Regions from separate parts of the Stenotrophomonas sp. 24(2023) genome, predicted to be linked through region 2. Evidence: riboswitches for the same ligand, from Rfam matches in the RefSeq annotation. Region 2 holds a riboswitch; the other holds the start of a gene.

Region 1 (7,118 bases), 700 kb from region 2:
ACACGAAACCGGTGGCGAAGAACGCCGCCTGGCCCAGCGCCAGGTGCAGCGGGCTGCCACTGAGCAGCGGCGAGACCACGCCGGCCACCACGGTGGAGATCATCAGCTGCACAAACGCCTGCAGCGACGAGGCCAGGCCGCGCTGCTGCGGGTACATGTCCAGTACGGCCAGCGCCAGGATCGGGAAGATCAGCGCCATGCCCATGCCGCCCAGGAAGATCGGCAGCACGGCCCACGGCAGCACCAGCTGCGGCGCCAGGGCCACATAGCCGATGTTGAGCAGCACCGACAGCGCACACAGGGTGAAGCCGATGCTGATCTGCCGGGTCGGCAGGGTATGCCCGGCCATGCGCCCGGACAGGTACGAGCCCAGCGTCATGCCGCCGATGGTGGGGATGAACAGCCAGGCGAAGCCCCCCTCGCCCAGGTGCAGGTGCTGCATCACGAACACCGGCGCGGAGGCGATGTACAGGAAGATGCCGCCGAAGTTGATGCTGCCGGCCAGGGCCAGGCGCAGGAAGCGCGGGTTGAAGCCGATGCGCACGTAGTCACGCAGCAGGCCACGCGGCGACAGCGGCACGCGCGCCTGCACCGGATGCGTTTCCGGCAGGAAGCGCGCGGTGGCGGCCAGCAGCACCAGCGAGAACACCACCAGGAACCAGAAGATCAACGGCCAGCCCGCGCCACTGAGCAGGATCCAGCCGCCGATGATCGGCGCGATGGCCGGGGCGATGCCGAAGATCATCGAGACCTGGCTCATCAGCCGCTGCGCGTCGTGGCCGTGGTACAGGTCGCGGATGACCGCGCGGCCGACGATCATGCCGACGCCGGCCGACAGGCCCTGCAGCGCGCGGAAGGCCAGCAGCGTGCCCAGGTCGGTGGACAGCGCGCAGCCCACCGAGGCGCCGACGAACACCACCAGGCCCGCCAGGATCACCCGCTTGCGGCCCCAAGCATCGGACAGCGGCCCGTGCGCCAGGCTCATCAGGCCGTAGAACAGCAGGTAGACGCTGATGGTCTGCTGCACCGCCACCTCGTCCACCGCCAGGCGCTGGGCCAGCTGCGGGAAGGCCGGGAAGATGGTGTCGATGGAGAACGGGCCGAACATGGCCAGGCCGGCCAGAAGCAGGGCCAGGCGTCGGGTCGAAGGGGCGGCGGCGGCGGTCATGGGGCAGAAGTCCGACAGGGCCGTGCGCGGCACACACGGCGGGCGCCGGTCCCCTGCTGCGGGGACGGCGCCAGATGAATACGAGAGTCTGGCCATGATAGGCCGGCCCGATCGCCAATGCCATGCGCCGGCGCACGAAACGCGTGCCCGGGCCATCGCCCATTCAGCCCCGCAGCGGTGCAGGGCCGGCCCCTCGCCGGCTACCGGCACCGCCAACCGGCTATAATCGGCGGGCAACATGGTGGGAGAAGCGGAACACCGCTGCCGAAGGCGCAACGCCCGTAATCGCTCAGGCCCGATACCACCCGCAACACAACTCTGGAGAGACCGGTTCGATCCGGCGCCGAAGGGGCACGAAGCCGCGGTTTTCCGCGCTTCCAAACTCTCAGGCAAAAGGACAGAGGGGCGCCCCGCAAGACCGCCAGCCGGCGGCTTGCGCCCGTGCGTGCGCCCTTCCCTGACGGATCCTTCGCCATGTCCCAGAACACCCCCTCCCTGCGTGAGCTCGAGCACCATTCCGCGTTCGTCGAGCGCCACATCGGTCCCAACGACGCCGAAATCGCGCAGATGCTCGACGTGGTCGGCCACGCAACGCTGGATGCGATGACCGACGCCATCGTGCCGGCCAAGATCAAGTCGCCGGCGCCGCTAGCACTGCCGGAGTCGATGACCGAAGTGCAGGCACTGGCCAAGATCCGTGCGATCGCCGACAAGAACACCGTGCTGCGCAGCTTCATCGGCCAGGGCTACTACGGTACCCACACGCCGAACGTGATCCTGCGCAACATCCTGGAAAACCCGGCCTGGTACACCGCCTATACCCCGTACCAGGCGGAAATCTCGCAGGGCCGCATGGAAGCGCTGATCAACTTCCAGACCCTGTGCGCCGACCTGACCGGCATGGAGATCGCCAACGCCTCGCTGCTGGACGAAGCCACCGCCGCTGCCGAAGCGATGACCCTGGCCAAGCGTTCGGCCAAGTCGAAGTCAGACACCTTCTTCGTGCACGACGCCGTGCACCCGCAGACGCTGGAACTGCTGCGTACCCGCGCCGAGCCCATGGGCATCGTGCTGCGCGTGGGCACCCCGGCCGAAGCGCTGGACGCGGAGGCCTTCGGCCTGCTGCTGCAGTACCCGGATACCTTCGGCCAGGTCGGCGACTACAAGGCGCTGGTCGATGCCGTGCACGCGCGCGGCGGCCTGGTGGCCGTGGCCACCGACCTGCTGGCCCTGACCCTGCTGGCCGCCCCGGGCGAATGGGGTGCGGACATCGTGGTCGGCAACAGCCAGCGCTTCGGCGTGCCGTTCGGTTTCGGCGGCCCGCACGCGGCGTTCATGGCCTGCCGTGATGCCTACAAGCGTTCGATGCCGGGCCGCCTGATCGGCGTGTCCATCGATGCCGAAGGCAAGCCGGCCTACCGCCTGACCCTGCAGACCCGCGAGCAGCACATCCGCCGCGAGAAGGCCACCTCCAACATCTGCACCGCGCAGGTGCTGCTGGCGGTGATGGCCTCGATGTATGCCGTCTACCACGGCCCGGAAGGCCTGGCCCGCATCGCCCGCCGCACCCACCGCCTGGCCTCGATCCTGGCCGCATCGCTGCGCAACGCCGGCGTGCAGGTGGGTGGTGATTTCTTCGACACCCTGCACGTCACCGGCGTGCATGCCGATGAGATCCACGCCAAGGCCCGCGCCGCCGGTTACAACCTGCGCGCGATCGACAGCGACTCGGTCGGCATCAGCCTGGACGAAACCACGACCCGCGCCGACATCGTCGCCGTGGCTGCCGTATTCGGTGCCTCGCTGGACGTGGACGCACTGGATGCCAGCACCGCCGACGCGCTGCCGACCGGCCTGCTGCGCCAGTCCGCATTCCTGACCCACCCGGTGTTCAACACCCACCACAGCGAGCACGAACTGCTGCGCTACCTGCGCTCGCTGGCCGACAAGGACCTGGCCATGGACCGCACGATGATCCCGCTGGGCTCGTGCACCATGAAGCTCAACGCCACCGCCGAGATGATCCCGGTGACCTGGCCGGAGTTCTCGCAGATCCACCCGCTGGTGCCGGCCGACCAGGCGCTGGGTTACAAGGAGCTGATCCAGACCCTGGAAGCGATGCTGGTCGAATGCACCGGCTACGACGCGGTCAGCCTGCAGCCGAACTCCGGCGCGCAGGGCGAGTACGCCGGCCTGCTGGCGATCCGTGCCTACCACCGCTCGCGCGGCGAGGGCCACCGTGACATCTGCCTGATTCCCGATTCGGCGCACGGCACCAACCCGGCCTCGGCGCAGATGTGCGGCATGAAGGTCGTGGTGACCAAGACCGATGCCAACGGCAACGTCGATGTCGAAGACATCCGCGTCAACGCCGAGAAGTACAGCGACCGCCTGGCCGCGATCATGATCACCTACCCGTCCACGCACGGCGTGTTCGAGGAGGAAGTGGTCGAGATCTGCGAGATCATCCACCAGCACGGCGGCCAGGTGTATACCGACGGCGCCAACATGAACGCCCTGGTCGGCGTGGCCAAGCCGGGCAAGTGGGGGTCGGACGTTTCGCACCTGAACCTGCACAAGACCTTCTGCATCCCGCACGGCGGTGGCGGCCCGGGCGTCGGCCCGTGCGCGGTGAAGGAACACCTGGCACCGTTCCTGCCGGGCAAGCTGGGTGACAACGGCCCGGTCGGCATGGTCAGCGCGGCCAGCTTCGGCAGCGCCTCGATCCTGCCGATCAGCTGGATGTACATCGCCATGATGGGCAGCGAAGGCCTGCGCAAGGCCACCCAGGTGGCCCAGCTCAACGCCAACTACATCGCCAAGCGCCTGGCCCCGCACTTCAAGACCCTGTACACCGGCCGCAACGGCCTGGTGGCGCACGAGTGCATCCTCGACGTGCGTCCGCTGGAAAAGACCAGCGGCATCGGCGCCGAAGACGTGGCCAAGCGCCTGATCGACTTCGGCTTCCATGCCCCGACCCTGAGCTTCCCGGTGGCCGGCACGCTGATGGTCGAGCCGACCGAGAGCGAATCGCTGCACGAGCTGGACCGCTTCATCGATGCGATGATCCAGATCCGCCAGGAAATCGCCGCGATCGAAGACGGCCGCCTGGACCGCGAGGACAACCCGCTGAAGAATGCGCCGCACACCGCCACCGCGGTGACCGCCAGCGAGTGGACCCACGCCTACCCGCGTGAACTGGCGGCCTTCCCGCTGCCCAGCCTGAAGCTGCAGAAGTACTGGCCGCCGGTGGCCCGCGTGGACAACGTGTACGGCGACAAGAACGTGATGTGCGCCTGCATCCCGGTCGATGCCTACAAGGACGATGAAGTCGAGGCGTAAATTCTCGATGGATCGGTAAACGGAACGGCCCGCGCAAGCGGGCCGTTTTCGTTATGCCTCACGGGTCCGGCATCTGGCCCAGGCTCAACTGCCAGGACACACCGAAGCGGTCCTGCACCCAGCCGTAGCGGTTGCTGAAATCGTAGTCGCCCACCGGCATCAGCCAGTGCCCGCCCTCCCCCAGCACCCGGGCGGCGCGCTCGAACTGTTCGGCTCCCGCGCACTCCACGAACAGGGACATCGACGGGGTGAAGGTGAAGCCGTGCACGTCCAGGCTGTCAAAGCACAGGTAGTGGGTACCGCCCAGCAGGAAGATGGCCTGCCGTACCTGCCCCGGCACGCCCGCAGCCGCGCCATCGGAATGGCGCTGCAGGCCGAGCAGGCGGAAATCGGCGAACGCTTCAGCGTACAGGGCCAGGGCCTGTTCGGCCTGGCCGGTGAACATCAGGAAAGGGCGGCTGCGCAGCATGCGTTGCTCCTGTTCGACGGGCCGGGGACGGCCCATGCACGCAGGGTGGCATGCCGGTTGTGGTGGCCGCGTCGGCGCGGCCCGCCCCCGTCACCCTTCGCGCACGCGCCGGGCGATCGCACTGCACACGGCGATGGTGACCGTCAGTGCCACCATCGACAGGAACTGGACCCGGGTCTGCGCCCCGGACAGCAGCAGGCCGAAAATCAGCGCCAGGATGGCCAGCGCAAACGCGGTCAGCCACGGGTAGCCGGCCATGCGGAACGGCAGGGCCGTGCCGGCCCGGTTGGCCCGATGGCGCAGCACCAGCTGCGATACCAGCGACAGGGTCCACACCAGCAGGCAGGTGGAGCCGACGATGTTCAGCAGCACCGGCAGCACCTTGTCCGGGAACAGCAGTTCCATGATGGTGGCGGCGAAGCCGAACAGCACACTGGCCAGCACCGCGATCACCGGCACCTGGCGCGGGTCGGTCCAGCCCAGCACCGCCGGCGCCTCGCGACGCTGCGCCAGCGAGAACATCATGCGCGAGGCACCGTAGAGGTTGGCATTCAGTGCCGACAGCAGGGCCACCACCGCGATCAGGGTGATGGCCGTGGCCGCGCCGGGAATGTTGGCCACCTGCAGCACGGCGGCGAAGGGCGATTTCAATGCCTCGCTGGTCCACGGCACCACCGCGATGATCACGCTCAGCGACCCGATGTAGAACACCAGGATGCGCCAGGCCACGGTGCGCACCGCCCGGGCCAGGCTGCGGCCCGGGTCTTCGGTTTCCGCCGCCGCCACCGCCACGATCTCGGTGCCGCCAAACGCAAACACCACCACCAGCAGCGCCGCACCGATACCCGCCAACCCGTTGGGCGCGAAGCCGCCATGCTGGGTGAAGTTGCTCAGCCCCGGCGAGGCCACCTGCGGCAGCCAGCCCATCAGCAGGGCGATGCCGATGGCGATGAACGCCAGGATCGCCGCCACCTTGAGGATGGCGAACCAGAACTCGAACTCACCGAAGTTCCTCACCCCCAGCAGGTTGATGGCGGTGAAGAACAGCATGAAGGCCAGCGCGGCCATCGGCACCGGGATGGCCGGCCAGATGCTGGCCAGCAGGCCGGCAGCGCCCACCGCTTCGGCGGCGATCACGATCACCAGCTGCACCCACCACAGCCAGCCCACGGTGGCCCCGGCAGTGGCGCCCATGGCATCGGCGGCATAGACCGAGAACGCGCCGCTGGTCGGCTTGGCCGCGGCCATCTCGCCCAGGGCGTTCATGACGATGATCACCAGCGCGCCGGCGACCAGGTACGACACCAGCACCGCCGGGCCGGCCGCATGCACGCCCACGCCCGAGCCCAGGAACAGGCCGGCACCGATGGCGCTGCCCAGCCCCATCATGATCAGCTGGCGGGGCTTGAGCGCATGGCCCAGGCGCGAGGTCGAAGCAGGCGAAGTCGGGGTAGCGGGCATCGGCAGGGCTGGCATCGGCAACAAGGGCGACACCTTACCCTGTCCAGCGCGCGGAAGGGATAGGCCAGACGATCCGGCGGCTCAGAGCGTGGCGTGTTCGCTGGCGCGCACGCGGTAGGCACGCGGCGAAACCCCGGTTTCCGCCTTGAATTTGCGGGTGAAGGCGCTCTGGTCGGTGAACCCGCAGGCCTGGCCGATGCTGGCGATGCTTTCGTTGCTGTGCAGCAAATGCATGGCCATCTGGATCCGCAGGCGGGTCAGCACCTGCTGCGGGGTCATCTGGAACACCTTGCGGAAACTGCGCTCCAGCTTGGACAGGGAAAACCCGGTGATGTCCAGCAGGGTCTGCATGCGCACGTTTTCCGCGTAATGCGCATTGAGGTGGGCCAGCGCCAGCCGCAGCTGCTCGTACTGGGCCCCCAGGCTGTGCTTCTGGCCCAGGTCGCGGGAAATGCCGATCAGCCCTTCGATACGCCCATCGACCAGCAGCGGCCGCTTGCAGGTCAGGCACCAGCCCGGCTCGCGGTTGGCGAACAGGTGCAGTTCCATCAGGTTCTCGATGACCGCCCCGCCGAGCACGCGCGCATCCTGGTCCACGTAGTCCGCGCTCAGGCCGGTCGGGTAGATTTCCGCCGCGGTCCGGCCGATCACGTCCTTGCGCGAGCGCAGGCCCAGCCG
Region 2 (7,118 bases):
CCTGGATGACGCCATCGCGCTGCGCCGCAAGCTGCTGCTGGCCTTCGAACGTGCCGAGGCCGAACCGGACCCGGCGAAGAAGGCGGCGTGGCTGAGCTTTGCAGTGGTCGGCGGCGGCCCGACCGGCGTCGAACTGGCCGGCACCCTGGCCGAGATCGCACGGCACACGCTGCGCAATGAGTTCCGCCATATCGACCCGGCCAGTGCCAAGGTGCGTCTGGTGGAAGCCGGCCCGCGCGTACTGTCCAGCTTCCCCGAGGTGCTTTCGCTCAAGGCCCGCCGGCAGCTGGAAAAACTCGGCGTGGACGTGCTGACCGGCACCCCGGTCAGCCACATCGATGGCGAAGGTTTCCAGCTGGGCGGGCAGTTCATCGCCGCGCGCACCGTGGTCTGGGCCGCCGGCGTTGCCGCCTCGCCGCTGGCACGCACGCTGGAGGTGCCGCTGGACCGCGCCGGCCGCGTGCCGGTGCAGCCCGACCTGACCCTGGACGGGCACCCGGACATCTTCGTGGCCGGCGATCTGGCCGCCGTCAGCCAGGCCGACGGCAAACCGGTGCCGGGGGTTGCCCCTGCGGCCAAGCAGATGGGCAAGCACGTGGCCGCGACGATCCGCGCACGGCTGCACGGCAAGCCCTCTCCGGGGCCCTTCAAGTACGCCGACTTCGGCAACCTGGCCACCATCGGCCGCATGGCCGCGATCGTGCACCTGGGCCGGCTGCAGCTGTCCGGCATCCTGGCGTGGTGGTTCTGGCTGGCCGCGCACGTGTTCTTCCTGATCGGTTTCCGCAACCGCATCGTGGTGCTGCTCAACTGGGCCGTGGCGTACTGGAGCTACCAGCGCAGTGCGCGGATCATTTTTGGCGATGACCAGGAGGATCGCCGGCCCCGGTAACTTGCTGCGCCCTATCCACGCATGGCGTGGATCTACCCGAGCAGGCAATCCTCCTGATCATGCTGGAAGATGATTCACGCACTGCACTCGACCGGTAGATCCACGCCATGCGTGGATGGCGGGCCTCTGCGTTGCGCCGGGCATTGCCTAGTCCGCTTTCGGCTTCGGGTACCACAGCGCGTTGACGATGACCCAGCGCTGGTCGAAGCGCCCCATGTGGAAGTAATCGACAAACCATGGGGTTTCCAATCGCACCGAGGCGGCATTGCCGGTCACATCGAGTACGGTGCAGCGGCGGTCCCATTGGTCCTTCGGGGTCTTCAGCGCCCCCTGCCGGGTCAGTGCGACCAGTTCCTCCTTCGACATCCGGCGCAGGCCCAGGCGCTCGTCGGGCGTATCCCCCAGCACCGCGCGCTTGGCCAGGTCCGGGTGCAGCGAACGGGCCACGCGCTGCGGGTCACCTTCCAGCTGGCCATCCACGTAATCGTGGCAGGTGGCCTCGATGGCGGCGATCGTGGCGGGATCGGCGGTGGGGCTGGCAGCGGCGGAAAGTGCAAACAGCAGGGCAACGGCGGACATCCGGATCTCCAGCGCTGAGGGCGGGGCGATCATCGCATGGGATCACCCCATCCACGCATGGGGTGGATCTACAGGGGGGCCGGATCCGGCGCCAGCAGCCAGGCCAGCTTGCGCTCGCGCGGCTGCTGCTTGAGCTGCCATTCGGCACGCGAGGCGGCAGCGCGATCCGGGTACTCACGCACGGCCAGGATGCGCAGCGGCGGACGGGCGCGGGTATAGCGCGCGCCCTTGCCGGCCTGGTGGGCGGCGAAACGGGCGTCCACGTCGGTGCTGATGCCGGCGTAGAAGCTGCCGTCACGGCATTCGAGCAGGTACAGGAACCACGGACGGAGGGACGGGGCCATGCCCGGATTATGCCGTGCTGCAGTGCAGCGGATATACTGCCCCCGGATGCAGGAGAGAGGCGCCGCGCTGGCGCCCGCCGAAGGCGCAGGCTCCCATGATCGCTCAGGCCGGTGGGCTGGAATCCCACCAACCATGCATCCGACTCGCCGAGCTGGAGAGAGGTCCCCGGGCATGCCCGGGACGATCCGCCGAAGGGGCACGCGGCCCACGCCGCTGAACTCTCAGGCAAAAGGACAGCGGGAGCGGCACCGGTCATCCTCATCCCGTCATTGCGCAGGCAATGGCGTGATGGGCGCATGGCCGGCCCATCCGCGCCCGGAGCCTGTCCCATGCTGCTGTCCATCATCTACCTGATCGCCATTTCCGCCGAAGCCATGACCGGCGCGCTGTCCGCCGGCCGCCGCCGCATGGACCTGTTCGGCGTGGTCATGATCGCCTGCGTGACCGCCCTGGGCGGCGGTTCGCTGCGCGACATCCTGCTCGGCCACTACCCGCTGGGCTGGGTGAAGCACCCCGAGTACCTGGGCTTCACCGTGTGTGCGGCGCTGATCGCCACCTGGGTGGCGCGCTGGATGCACCACTTCCGCCGTACCTTCCTGGTACTCGATGGCCTGGGCCTGATCGCCTTCACCCTGATCGGCTGCGCGATCGCACGCGATGCGGGCCACGCCACGCCCATCGTGCTGATCGCCGGCATGCTGACCGGTGCGTTCGGTGGCGTGCTGCGCGACATCCTCTGCAACGAAGTGCCGCTGATCTTCCAGAAGGAACTGTACGCGATCATCTCGCTGCTGACCGGTGCGGCGTACCTGCTGCTGCTGTACTGGAACGTGGCCGACAGCGTGGCCATCCTGTGCTGCCTGGGCGGCGGCTTCGCGCTGCGCCTGCTGGCCATCCATTACCGCTGGGAAATGCCCAAGTTCGTGTACCACGACGAGGTGCATTGAAGGGGCCGGGGCACGCCGCCCCGCTCCACCACCCCGGCGATGGACCTGGCGCTGGCGCGCATGCGCAGCGCCAGGCGCATCGCCGGTGCGGACGCGGACGCTGCCAACACAGCGTCCACCATTGATCGCGGCCGCACCCCCGCAGGCGCAGGCCGCCATCCACACGCGTGCCGCACTCAGGCAGCTTCGGACACCGTCTCCTCACGGCGGGCGCGAACGGCAAGGGCGAGCCGCTCCAGCACCTGCACGGTGGTGTCCCAATCGATGCAGCCATCGGTGATGCTCTGTCCGTAGATCAGCGGCTGCCCTTCCACCAGCTCCTGGCGGCCACCCACCAGATGGCTCTCGATCATCACACCAACGATGCGCTGTTCGCCGTCTTCCAGCTGAACGGCGATGTCATCGATCACCCGGGGCTGGTTGTCCGGATTCTTCAGGCTGTTGGCATGGCTGGCATCGACCATCAGGCGGGCCGGCAGCTTGGCCTTGGCCAGCACCTGGCAGGCCTCGGCGATGCTGGCCGCATCGTAGTTGGGCTGCTTGCCGCCCCGCAGGATGACGTGGCAATCGGGGTTGCCGGCGGTGGCCACGATGGCGGTGTCGCCCTGCTTGGTGACCGACAGGAAATGATGCGGGTTGGACGCCGCACCGACCGCATCGGCGGCGATCTTCACGTTGCCATCGGTGCCGTTCTTGAAGCCGACCGGGCACGACAGCCCCGAGGCCAGTTCGCGGTGCACCTGGCTTTCGGTTGTGCGCGCGCCGATGGCGCCCCAGGCGACCAGATCGGCGATGTACTGCGGCGAGATCACGTCAAGGAATTCGACACCGGCCGGCAGGCCCAGCTTGTTGATGTCGCGCAGCAGGCCCCGCGCCACGCGCAGGCCCTTGTTGATGTTGAAGGTGCCGTCCAGGTCCGGGTCGTTGATCAGGCCCTTCCAGCCCACCGTGGTGCGCGGCTTCTCGAAGTACACGCGCATGACGATTTCCAGTTCGCCGGCCAGCGCGTCACGCAGCGGCTTCAGGCGCCGGGCGTATTCGATGGCAGCGACGGGATCGTGGATCGAGCAGGGCCCGACCACCACGGCCAGGCGGTCGTCGCGGCCATGCAGGATCTCGTGCAGGGCCGCGCGCGAGGCGCTGACGGTGGCGGAGGCTTCATCGTCGCAGGGCAGCAGCGCCAGCAACTGGGCCGGCGGTGTCAACGGTTCGATCTTGCGGATGCGCAGGTCGTCGGTATGGGGGGGCATGGGGGAGATCTCCGGAACGTTGGGGGTCCCCAGCGTGGCGGCATGAAAAAAGCCGCCAGGTTCGCTGGCGGCTTTCGGGAATGCGTCTGAAGGTTTCTTCAGGGTGAGCGCAGTCCTTCCTCCGCCAGTGGCTTCGGAAAGTAATACCAGTAAAAGCGGGTAGCGGCTGCGTTCATGGGGCTATTGATAACACAGCTTTTGCGCAGTGCAAAATGTTTCAACAGCAACTGCAACAACCGTTCAGGCCGGCGGCAGCGGCAGGGAAGCGTGCCGTCCAGCCCACGTTACGGAGCCCTGCGCAGCAGCAACCGGGCCCTCAATCCCCCCCCCTCGCGATCCAGCAGCTGCAGCTGCCCGCCGTGCTGGCGCGCGGCATTGGCCGCCAGGGCCAGGCCCAGCCCCGCACCGCCGGTGGCGCGGCTGCGCGAGGCCTCGCTGCGCTGGAACGGCTGCAGCAGGCGCTCACGATCCACGAGGGGAATGCCGGGGCCACGGTCCAGAACATCCAGGTGCAGCGTGTCACCGTGCTGCTGCCCATGCAGTTCCAGCGCACCGGCGTAGCGCGCCGCGTTGTCGATCAGGTTGTCCAGCGCACGGCGCAGCAGCAGTGCGTCGGCGACCCACGGCAGCGTTGCAGGCAGATCGGCGTGGATCGCCACGCCACGCAGCCGCGCGGCGTGCACACTGTCCTCCAGCATCGGCACCAGATCCAGCAGCTGCAGATCCGGCGGTTCCAGTTCACCGCGGGCATAGTCCAGCACCTGCGTGATCATGCTGTTCATGCGCTCGATGTCGGCCACCATGCGCGCGGCCTGCGCCGGGGGAGCGAACTCGGCGCGCAGGCGCAGGCCGGTCAATGGCGTGCGCAGATCGTGCGCCACCGCCGCCAGCATGCGTGTCATTTCCTGCGCCTGCTCACGCAGGCGTTCGCGCCCGGCATGGATGGCATCGGCCAGCACCTGCACTTCGCGCGGCCCGTCGTTGGGCAGCGGCGTGGAGGCATGCAGGTCGATCACTTCACTGGCCTCGGCCAGGCGGCGCAGCGGGCGGCCCAGGCGGACGGCGGCCCAGGCGACCAGCGGAGCGAGCAGCACCATCCCCCCCAGCAATGCCAGCAGTGCCTGCCGGCGCCACGCCGACAGGCCGCTGTAGTCGCTGCCCACCACCTGCCAACGCCCGTCGGGCTGCTGCACGCCCAGTTCGAACAGGGGCCACTGCATGGCCGCCAGCAACGCGCCCTGCTCCTTCAGGACACGATCACGGCCACCGCCATCGAGCACCGTACCGCCTTCGATCACCTGCACCTCCGGCACCTTGCCGCCCCCCACCCAGACCAGGCGTACCTGTGCCGGTGGCCGGCCCAGCTGCTGCGCGGCCAGGCGTGACAGCCAGTCGCTGCGGGTGCCCTGTGGCGGCGTCGCGCGCAGGCTCACGCGCAGGCCCACGGCTGCCGCGGACACCTGGCCGCGCTGCACCTGCACGGCCTCCTGCAGGCGCATCGCCGGCGGTGGCGGGCGCGGAATCCAGGCAATGACCAGGATGCTCACCAGCGTGGCCAGCACCACGCTGGTGGTGGCCAGCATCACGATCCAGCGGGTGGTCGACCCGCGCCGCATCACAACCGCTCCACCACCGCACTGAAGCGGTAGCCCTCGCCGCGCAGGGTCTGCACCAGCACCTCGCCGCCGGTGGCGGCCTGTCCGAGCTTGCGCCGCAGGCGGCTGATGGCCAGGTCGATCGCGCGGTCCACGCTCTCGCTGTCATCCCCCCGGGTGAGCTGCATCAACTGCTCGCGATGCAGCACCCGCCCAGCGCGCTCGGCCAACACCTGCAGCAACGTGAATTCACCGCGGCTCAGCGCCACGTCGTTGCCATCGGGTGCGATCAGCTGCCGCTGCGCGGGCAACAACCGCCAGCCGGCAAAGCGCAGCTCGACCACTTCCTGCACGCGCAGCTTGTCCTGCCGGCGCAGCAGCGCGCGCACGCGCGCCAGCAGTTCGCGCGGGTCGAACGGCTTGGCCAGGTAATCATCGGCGCCCATTTCCAGCCCGATCACCCGGTCGGGCGTGCTGCCCATCGCCGACAGCATCAGGATCGGAATGGCCCGCGCCTGCAGCCGGCGGCAGACCGACAGCCCATCTTCGCCGGGCATCATCCAGTCCAGGATGATCGCGTCGGGGCGCTCGGTCTGCAGCAGCTGGTCAAGCGCCACCGCGTCGGCCGCCAGGCGCACCTGGTAGCCCTGCAGTTCCAGGCAGTCGGCGATGGCATCACGGATGCTGGCATCGTCATCGACAACGATGATGCGGGCAGGAGCAGTCATGCGCTCAGTATCCCCGGGCTGTGTATCGGCACGGTATCAACCCGGACATCCGCGCGATACCGCTGCGCGCGTGAATGGCGGCTCCTTCCTGACGGCCCATCGCCATGCCCCTGTTCGCCCTGCTTGCCGCCGCCCTGCCCACTACCGCGCCCGTCCATGCGCTGCCCCTGTGGATGCAGTCAAACCACCCCGCCATCGCTGTCACGCTGGAGGGGCGACCCGAACCACTGCGCTTCGTGGTCGACAGTGCGGCCGGTGCCACGCTGGTCGATGGGCGGGTGGCACGCCGCTACGGGCTGGAGGACACCACCGCACCGGTCAGCCAGGCGCAGGGCGCCAGCGCACAGGGCGCGGAACTGCGCCGCCTGCGCAGCACGCGCTGGCAGCTGGGCAGCCTGCAGTTCGAGGCCAGCGGCGTGCAGGCCGATCTGGGCAACCTGGCCAATGGCGATGCCCCGGCCATCGACGGCATCATCGGCAACGACATCACCGCTCGCTGGGATACGCGCTGGGATTTCGCCGGCGGCACGCTGGCACTGTGGCAGCCCGGCACGCTGGGCAACGGCGCCGGCTGCCAGCCCAATGCACTGCCACACCGCGGGGAGGGCCTGCGCGATTTCGCCATCATCACCGTGCAGTTGGGCCAGCCGCAGGTACCGGCCATCGCGGTGGTCGATACCGGTGCCGCCCAGACCGTGCTCAACCTGGCCGCCGCCCGGGCGTTGGGCCTGCGCATCGATGGCAGCGACGCGCGGGTGCGGGTGCGTGCCAAGGGGACCGAG

Evidence for each region. A riboswitch is a leader RNA that binds a small molecule or an ion and turns the genes downstream of it on or off. The one in region 2 is predicted to bind glycine.
Region 1: it holds a riboswitch for glycine, as region 2 does, so the genes downstream of both, gcvP (aminomethyl-transferring glycine dehydrogenase) here and Q9R17_RS06140 (trimeric intracellular cation channel family protein) in region 2, are expected to answer to the same signal.

Annotation. Positions count from the first base shown of each region.
Region 1 is NZ_CP133160.1:683,174-690,291, forward strand. Features, by position in the region: gene Q9R17_RS03105 (multidrug effflux MFS transporter) at 1-1,168, opposite strand, end outside; glycine riboswitch at 1,477-1,579, shown strand; gene gcvP (aminomethyl-transferring glycine dehydrogenase) at 1,643-4,510, shown strand; gene Q9R17_RS03115 (VOC family protein) at 4,569-4,979, opposite strand; gene Q9R17_RS03120 (amino acid permease) at 5,070-6,461, opposite strand; gene Q9R17_RS03125 (AraC family transcriptional regulator) at 6,522-7,118, opposite strand, start outside.
Region 2 is NZ_CP133160.1:1,386,784-1,393,901, forward strand. Features, by position in the region: gene Q9R17_RS06125 (NAD(P)/FAD-dependent oxidoreductase) at 1-892, shown strand, start outside; gene Q9R17_RS06130 (nuclear transport factor 2 family protein) at 1,040-1,471, opposite strand; gene Q9R17_RS06135 (GIY-YIG nuclease family protein) at 1,540-1,815, opposite strand; glycine riboswitch at 1,855-1,944, shown strand; glycine riboswitch at 1,958-2,061, shown strand; gene Q9R17_RS06140 (trimeric intracellular cation channel family protein) at 2,146-2,763, shown strand; gene Q9R17_RS06145 (3-deoxy-7-phosphoheptulonate synthase) at 2,940-4,013, opposite strand; gene Q9R17_RS06150 (HAMP domain-containing sensor histidine kinase) at 4,298-5,596, opposite strand; gene Q9R17_RS06155 (response regulator transcription factor) at 5,629-6,336, opposite strand; gene Q9R17_RS06160 (aspartyl protease family protein) at 6,441-7,118, shown strand, end outside.